One region of the Photobacterium kagoshimensis genome, then DNA from elsewhere that is predicted to be linked to it. Evidence: predicted binding sites of a transcription regulator. Region 1 holds the regulator's gene; each other region holds the start of a gene.
What was found. Region 1 encodes CRP, which controls carbon source genes, mostly activating them, when cyclic AMP is high. Its sites were predicted from a motif close to TGTGANNNNNNTCACA; they were not measured.
Positions count from the first base shown of each region.

Region 1 (2,209 bases):
TCTAAAAAACTCTACGCCGAGCATTTTGAGCACCCCAACCCTGAGGCGCCGAAAGTGTTTATTAGTGAGTTGTTGGTGGGTCAGTGTTCTTCGCTACTGCAGCACGCGGTGCGTGGACTGGTTGATCAAGTGCCTGAGCAAGCGATGAAAGATCCCGCTTTCTTATATGGCGGCCGCCTGTGGGACATTGATTATGATACCTATGAGATGTTAGCTGCAGAAAGTGAATATGCGGGTTGGTTAGCGGCGCATGGCTTTGGTGCTAATCATTTTACGGTTAGTATTAATCAGCTTGAACAATTTACCGAAGTGGCTGAGGTGAACCACTTATTGGCGCATAATGGCTTTGCGATCAATGCCTCGGGCGGTGAAGTGAAAGGCAGCCCAGAAGAGATGCTTGAGCAGTCTTCAACCATGGCAGATAAAGTGCCTGTGGCCTTTTTAGATGGTGTGAAAACGATCCCCGGTGGTTTTTATGAATTTGCCAAGCGTTACTCGCAACCCGATGGTGAAATTTATACCGGATTTGTTGCCGCATCAGCCGATAAAATATTTGAAAGTACAGACAGCTAAAGCGCGGTTTGACTGACAATGACACCACAGCAAAATCTGTATGGGTATCACGGCAAAAGGCCATGTTGATAGCATGGCCTTTGTGCTATCTGGCGTTGTATTAATACAGGCTTTCTAAGGGCGGTGACCACTGCGAGCCTTCTTGACGCTGTGGTGTATTCGCCAATGAAATGTGCTGCTCGAGAAAGTGACGCTGACCACTAAAGCCTGTCATTTCGACCGTGGTCGGTAATGGGGCAATCGCGGTTGGTGGTCGGGAACTGGTGTTGTACGGAGAAAAACGTTCGATATCCATATCGTAAAGTCCACTGTGCTTATTGTTCTGAATTCTTGGTGGTATCACCCTAACGCCTGTTATGCACAATGTAGCAAAGGTGGCGGGGTTAGCAAGTGAAGATTCAGTGACAAGGTTAGCAAATTTGGATTTAGATATACGTGAGAGGTATGGCTGCTTCAGATATGAAAAAAGCCGCAAAAGCGGCTTTTTCTTAGCGATATTCGATGAATCAACAGATTAACGAGTACCGTATACCACGATAGTTTTACCGTGTGCAGAAATCAGGTTCTGCTCTTCAAGCATCTTCAAGATACGACCAACGGTTTCACGTGAACAACCCACGATTTGACCGATTTCTTGGCGAGTGATCTTGATTTGCATGCCATCAGGGTGTGTCATTGCATCAGGTTGTTTCGCTAGGTTTAGTAGCGTCTGTGCAATACGGCCTGTCACATCTAAGAATGCAAGGTCACCCACTTTTTGGCTTGTTACTTGAAGGCGGTTAGCCATTTGTGCCGAAAGGCGCATCAAGATATCTGGGTTTACTTGAATAAGTTGGCGGAATTTCTTAAATGAAATCTCGGCTACTTCACAAGGTGTTTTAGCACGAACCCAAGCTGTACGTTCTTGACCTTCTTCGAAAAGACCAAGTTCGCCAATGAAGTCGCCTTGGTTTAGGTAAGAAAGGATCATCTCTTTGCCTTCTTCATCCTTGATAAGAACAGCAACAGAACCTTTTACAATATAGTAGAGAGTTTCCGCTTTCTCACCCGCATGAATCAAAGTGCTTTTTGATGGGTACTTGTGAATGTGGCAATGTGAAAGAAACCACTCTAGTGTTGGATCTGTTTGAGGTTTACCTGGAACCATATTACTAACTTCCTCTGCGTTTGTTGCCCAACAACGACATCCCTATAATTTCAGTCTGGGCTTAACAATAGAATTGCTCGCTGGTTAGGATATTAAGTCAGCCGCTGGGCTGCAAGCTCACTTGAATAATTAATTGAGAGTTTAACTTTTTTCGGTCGGCATTTCTTGATATTGATCTATCTGAAATCGTCATTTTGTACTCATAAGTGTGCACATGATCACACGGTTGTTAGATTATGCAGAATTGACGCCAAAACACTAAGGAGAAAGCAATGCAGTCACGTGTGAAATGGGTAGAAGGAATGACATTTCTTGCCCAATCAAATTCGGGTCACAGTGTGGTGATGGACGGCAACGGTGGCGAAAAAGCACCCAGCCCGATGGAGTTAGTTTTGATGGCTGCGGGGGGGTGTAGCTCGGTCGATGTAGTAGATGGGTTACAATCTGCCGATCAAGGTATCACGGGCTGCGAAGCACAAATTTCCTCGG
Region 1 covers NZ_JAKJSO010000012.1:135,309-137,517, reverse strand. The annotation lists gene L4C35_RS10035 (DUF1338 domain-containing protein) at 1-573, shown strand, start outside; gene L4C35_RS10030 (hypothetical protein) at 674-868, opposite strand; gene crp (cAMP-activated global transcriptional regulator CRP) at 1,088-1,720, opposite strand; gene L4C35_RS10020 (OsmC family protein) at 1,993-2,209, shown strand, end outside.

Region 2 (2,209 bases), on a different contig from region 1:
ATCTGGACGTGTTCCCACACACAAACCGACAATATCAGCACTTTGAAGGGCTTCTTCATACATTTTTTTCAGGGTTTGTACTTCAGCATAGGTACTGGTATATGCCTGAAAATACGCAAGATAGCGCTTGGCACGGTGGATCTCACCCGCGCGTTGGTTTAGTTGCTGCTCGATAGGTAAGTATTGTGCTTGCTCATCAGCAAACGAGGCGACATTACAGAAGGTACAGCCACCGCGACCAATTGTGCCATCGCGGTTAGGGCAACTGAAGCCACCATGTAAGGTTAACTTATGTACTTTTTCACCATAGCGGCGGTGTAAATCTTGCCCGAATGTATTTACGAGTTCGTGTAGTTGCATTTTATCACCTGAATATTCGGCCATGGAAAAAATAAGCCGCGCAGCGTAGCACCAAAGCGAATGCTTAAAATTGTGTTAAAACAAGAAAAGCACGTAAATCTCCCTCGCTCGGCCAGTCCCTTTTTCTATGTAAATAAAAAACAACAACTGAAACAACCACTCACACCCATTACCCACAAAGTTAACAGGGACAAATAAAAATGGTGTTTGGTTAATATGCAAAATAAGAACGATTATCGAATATTTACGCACCCATGTATCACTTACATGCAGTGGTTATGAGGATAGTGGATTCATCACGCTATTTTTTGTTGGTAATTAAAGTATCAAAACTGTAGGATAGTTACACTTGTGTGCAAATAATGAGCAACATTTGTGACATAAAACCCGCTAAAAGCAGTGATTTATGTCACTAGTTCATTAAAAGACAGCATATCTAATTACCAGAATAGATGTGCTGCAAAATTAAGTTTGCTAAATGATTCACACATCATCCCACAGCAAACGCACCGTTTTGATCACTGGACAGGTAGTCCACTCACAGTGAGCAAGATGTGACGATATAACGATTAGGGATAGAACAGACCTGGGAAAGGCCTGTTGAACACTGGAAGGATGTATCTATGACAGATCAAGAGCTTAATGCTCAGGGGCTTTATGTACCTGAATTAGAGCACGATGCCTGTGGTATCGGCTTTGTTGCCCATTTAAAGAACCGTAAATCCCACGAGATTGTCACTCAAGCCCTTGATATGCTGGCCCGCATGGAACACCGCGGCGGCCAAGGTTGTGATCCATCAAGTGGTGATGGCGCGGGTATTTTACTGCAGAAACCGCACGAGTTCTTACTCGAAGAAACCGTTAAGCTCGGTATCAAGTTGCCCTCTTTTGAGCAATATGGTGTCGGTGTGGTGCTTTTTCCAAAAGACGAACACAAACGTCAACAGTGTCGCGATATCCTCGAACGTAATGCGAATCGCCTCGACCTTGAAGTGATCGGTTATCGCGTTTTACCCGTTGATAACTCAATGCTTGGTGACGATCCGCTCAGCACTGAACCCCAGTTTGAACATGTGTTTATCACAGGTGGTAGTAACCTAGATCCTGCCGTACTCGAACGCAAACTCTACGTGCTTCGTAACTATACGGTGCGTGTGTGCCTAGAAAGCGTGTCGAATATTGGCGATGACTTCTACATCAACTCACTGTCTTATAAGACATTGGTGTATAAAGGTCAGCTCACCACAGAGCAGGTACCTCAGTACTTCCTTGACCTGCAAAACCCAACTATGGTGACAGCGCTTGCCCTCGTGCACTCTCGCTTCTCAACCAATACCTTCCCACGCTGGCGTCTCGCCCAACCTTTCCGTTACATCGCCCACAATGGTGAAATCAACACAGTGCGCGGTAACTTGAATTGGATGAAGGCGCGTGAAGCCATTCTTGAGTCTGACTTGTTCAGCCAGCAAGAAATCGACATGCTGCTCCCTATCTGTCAAGAAGGTAGCTCTGACTCATCCAACTTCGATATGGCACTGGAGCTACTGGTTCTCTCTGGCCGTAGCCTACCGCATGCTTTGATGATGCTGATCCCTGAGGCGTGGCAAGAAAACACCAACATGGATCCTAAACGTCGCGCATTTTACCAATACCACGCGAATGTAATGGAACCTTGGGATGGTCCAGCGTCTGTTTGTTTCACCGACGGTGTTCAAGTAGGTGCAACCCTAGACCGAAATGGTCTACGTCCATCGCGCTACACAGTCACCAAAGATGACTTCTTAGTGATGGCATCGGAATCAGGGGTGGTAGAAATTGAACCTGAGAATGTGCAATTCCGTGGTCGTTT
Region 2 covers NZ_JAKJSO010000023.1:43,552-45,760, reverse strand. The annotation lists gene mnmL (tRNA modification radical SAM protein MnmL/YtqA) at 1-360, opposite strand, end outside; gene gltB (glutamate synthase large subunit) at 984-2,209, shown strand, end outside.
Region 2: the regulator CRP is predicted to act here: its motif matches at 759-774, upstream of gltB (glutamate synthase large subunit).

Region 3 (2,209 bases), on a different contig from region 1:
CTCGCGCCTTGGATTGGATTATGGTGTTGAGACATGAGTAAGAGGCACTGTCTGATGAATAGTATTAATAATTTGCAGAATCATACGCCTGTGAACTTATATCACCAAGCATAAATGAAAAAAGCGATGCCAATAAATGAACATCGCTTTTTCTACAGGTACTAAAACTGTCTTTTACAGATATCGTATAACTTACAGAGCGCTATAAGTTAATGGAATATCTGGGTTGAGTGCTTCGAGTGTATTTTTTGTATCAGCAAGGTGACTAATACTGCTACTTTGCTCAACAAGTGCGGCTTCAGCAATACGGTTTAACTCGTAACCGGCCATGTTCATGTTGATCAGTGCCACTTGCAGCGGTGGTAGGCTTGGGTTGAATGCGGCATTTTCAGCGTACATACCAACGAAAATACGACCGTCATCAGCTTTTAAAGCAACACCACTGAAGTTCTTGGTATAAGGCGCATGAGCGCGGTTAGCGGCTTGGCAAGCTGCCTGAACAAGCTCGCTTTCTTCATCAACACCAAGGCCATGGTTGATTTCGGTTAACAGTCTTTCGGTGATGCCTAAATCATTTGGGCCGAATGATTCTGGTAAATACTGTTGTAGTGTTTTTTCTTCACGCTCAGGTAACTGAACTTTAATGGTGTCTGCTGTGCTCAGTTCATTCATGAATTGGCGACAGTGACCACAAGGGCTGTAGTTAATGGTGATATCTTTAACACCCGTTTCGCCTTTAACCCAAGCGTGGCTAATCGCAGATTGTTCTGCGTGGACCGTTTGCGAAAGTGCAGCGCCGACAAATTCCATATTGCCGCCGAAGTATAGGCGACCGGAGTTACCTCTAACCACAGCACCTACACAAAAATGAGAAAGGGGAGACACAGAATACGTGGCTGCAAGAGGAAGCAACGCAACGCGCAATTCGCTGTCAGTCATATGAGTTTGGCTGAGTAAGTTGTCGAATTGCTCCGCACTGATGGTAGCATCGAAATTGCCATCTTCCAGCATAGGCTTAATTGCAGTTGCAAGATCAGCCGGTAAAGAACCTAAAGCATCCATTACTTTAGTGTGCATGGTGGATTTCTCCGTCTTGTGTATGGAGAAATATTGTAGACAGGTCAATAGAATAATAGTGTGATCCTGATCACGTTGTCATTTATCTTGTTTCACCCATTACATATCTGAGAGTGAGGTCACACAAAGGTCGAAAATTGATATCCTTATTTTTCAATGAATTAGTTTTATATTCGATTACTTGCACATAATTAGTAACCAAACAAAGATGCAATCAATGGAAAAAGTACAGGGGCAAGTATTGAGGTCATCACTCCACAAATCACTAAAGCCAGTGAACTAAAAGCACCTTCCTGATAGTTTTCTTCAGCCGCTTTTGCGGTACCAAGTGCATGTGAAACTGTCCCCATTGTTAACCCTTTTGCTATTGGTGCTTGAATACCAGCCAGCTTAAAGAGTGGATAGCCCAGTACGGCACCGAATAACCCTGCAATGATCACCATAATGGCTGCAATAGCGGGTACGCCCCCAATTTGCTCTGCCACAGCCATCGCAATGGGTGTCGTTACAGATTTAGGTAAGATGCTGGCTACTAACTCGACATTTGCACCAAGCGCAAACGCAATACCAGCCCCCGTTACCATAGAAAGAACACTGCCAATAAAGCAAACAGTAAAAATGGTTTTCCACTTTGCACGGATTTGTGACAGTTGCTCATAAAGCGGGAATGCAAGGGCAACAACGGCGGGTTCTAATAAGGCATTTAACCATTTGTTTTGTTCAAAATAAGTCTCATAAGGTACGTTTAGCCACATAAGCAAAGGGATAATAATGATGAGACAAATAAGCAAAGGGTTGACGATAGGATGCTGAAGTCGTTTTGAAATAAGACGAGCGATATAGAAAACGACTAAGGTTGTGATTAACCAGATCATTATTTTTCCTTATGGTGCGCTGCAATACCGATAACAAGAAAGACGACTAAGCTACTGCCGATGGTGCTGAGTAAAATAGGAAGACTATTGGCGCTTAGTAAAGCAAAGTGATCCATAAGGCCAACACCCACAGGAACAAATAACAATGCCATGTAACGAATTAAGAAATGGCAACCTGATTGCACCCAATGGGAACGTATAAGGCCAGCAGAAAGTAAACCAAAGAGAATAAGCATGCCTAGAATGCTACCGGGTAT
Region 3 covers NZ_JAKJSO010000008.1:195,996-198,204, reverse strand. The annotation lists gene L4C35_RS01405 (DMT family transporter) at 1-35, opposite strand, end outside; gene cdd (cytidine deaminase) at 193-1,077, opposite strand; gene L4C35_RS01395 (CidB/LrgB family autolysis modulator) at 1,269-1,949, opposite strand; gene L4C35_RS01390 (CidA/LrgA family protein) at 1,952-2,209, opposite strand, start outside.
Region 3: the regulator CRP is predicted to act here: its motif matches at 1,186-1,201, upstream of cdd (cytidine deaminase).

Region 4 (2,209 bases), on a different contig from region 1:
TGGCTTTGAAGGAGCAACAAAATAATCACCAGTGCGTAGCGATAGGCGAATGCGGGCTAGACTTTGCCGTTGCCGATAAAGCCAGTGATCCTCAAGCGCAGCGTCAGCAGCAACAATTTTGGCTAGCCGCACAGCTAAAATTAGCGAATAAGTATCAGTTACCCGTGATACTGCATTGTCGGAAAGCTTTCCCTGAACTACTGAAATTATTGAGACAAAATCCACCCAAACGTGGTGGCGTGTATCACGCTTTTAGTGGCAGTTATCAGCAAGCAACTCAGCTACTTGATCTAGGTATCAAAATTGGGGTAGGCGGAACGATTACCTATAGTCGAGCGCATAAAACTCGCACTACAATGACTAAGTTGCCATTGGCAGCGTTACTGCTAGAAACTGATTCACCCGATATGCCCGTTGCTGGCTTTCAAGGACAGCCAAATCGTCCTGATCGTTTACGCAATGTATTGCAAAGCTTAGCTGCTCTCAGAACGGAATCTGAACAAGAAATAGCAAGGGAAACGAGCTTAACCACTGCTGAACTTTTCGCCATTCCTCTGTGAGTTAGATCTCAAAAGACAAACGTTTGCGTTAACCGATTGCGCAAATTGCCAGAGTCAGTGTGATCGCTGTCACGCTTAGCGTTAAACTTTCACATCCTTTCCTTAGAAAGTGTGAAGTTGGCATTACTTTATCAGCCCTAGCATCAGTATAATGCGCCCAACTCATTTATGAGCCTAATTGTCGAGACGCCCAATTTAACTAAAGGATGCCATAAACCATGAGCCTGTTTATGAGCCTGGTTGGGATGGCGGTATTGCTTGCAATCGCAGTACTGTTATCGGACAACCGCAAAGCTATTAATCTACGTACTGTTGGTGGCGCTTTTGCCATTCAATTCTTGTTAGGTGCATTTGTTCTGTATGTACCTGTTGGTCGTGATGTGCTTTACGGCATGTCACAAGCTGTAGCTAATGTAATTGGTTACGGTAATGACGGTATTAACTTCCTATTCGGTGGTTTAACGTCAGACAAAATGTTTGAAGTGTTCGGTGGCGGCGGTTTCGTATTCGCATTGCGTGTACTACCAGTTATCGTATTCTTCTCTGCATTGATCAGCGTACTTTACTACCTAGGTGTGATGCAGATTGTTATCAACGCACTAGGCGGTGGCTTACAGAAAGCACTAGGTACTTCTCGTGCGGAATCTATGTCTGCAACAGCGAACATCTTCGTTGGTCAAACGGAAGCACCATTGGTGATTCGTCCGTTCGTTCCTAAAATGACGCAATCTGAGCTGTTTGCCGTAATGTGTGGTGGTCTAGCATCTGTAGCGGGTGGTGTACTAGCCGGTTACGCATCAATGGGTGTACCACTAGAATACCTAATCGCAGCATCTTTCATGGCTGCACCAGGTGGTCTACTGTTTGCTAAAATCATCAAACCTGAAACTGAAGAGCCAATTGAGCAACTAGCTGGCGATGATGCACACGGTGATGATAAACCAGCTAACGTGATTGACGCAGCAGCGGCAGGCGCATCTTCTGGTATGCAACTAGCACTTAACGTAGGTGCAATGCTATTAGCATTCATCGGTTTGATTGCACTAATCAACGGTATGCTAGGTGGCATCGGTGGTTGGTTCGGTATGCCTGAACTAACACTAGAGCTTATTCTTGGTTACGTATTCTCTCCACTAGCATTCCTAATCGGTGTGCCATGGGAAGAAGCAACCATCGCTGGTTCTTTCATCGGTCAGAAACTGGTAGTGAACGAATTCGTTGCTTACCTAAACTTTGCCCCTTACCTAGGTGAAGCGGCTGAAGTGGTTCTTTCTGAGAAAACTAAAGCAATCATCTCATTCGCTCTATGTGGTTTTGCTAACCTTTCATCGGTAGCAATCCTACTAGGTGGCCTTGGTGGTCTTGCACCAAGCCGTCGTCATGACATCGCGCGTTTCGGTATGAAAGCCGTAGCTGCAGGTACATTATCTAACCTAATGTCTGCAACAATTGCTGGTCTATTCGTGACTATCAACGCAATGTAATACGACACCTCGTCGAATTGAAAAACGCCACGGCCTTGCTGTGGCGTTTTTGTCTCTGCTGATTTGCTACCTACCTCATTACAAGGCTTGTTTGCGATGCCCCAGCTTCTTTGTTTGGTTCTTTCCTGACTTCTCTTTTTGTTGTTTATTCTTTTCCATCCCCTA
Region 4 covers NZ_JAKJSO010000011.1:299,382-301,590, reverse strand. The annotation lists gene L4C35_RS09085 (TatD family hydrolase) at 1-560, shown strand, start outside; gene L4C35_RS09080 (NupC/NupG family nucleoside CNT transporter) at 779-2,044, shown strand.
Region 4: the regulator CRP is predicted to act here: its motif matches at 619-634, upstream of L4C35_RS09080 (NupC/NupG family nucleoside CNT transporter).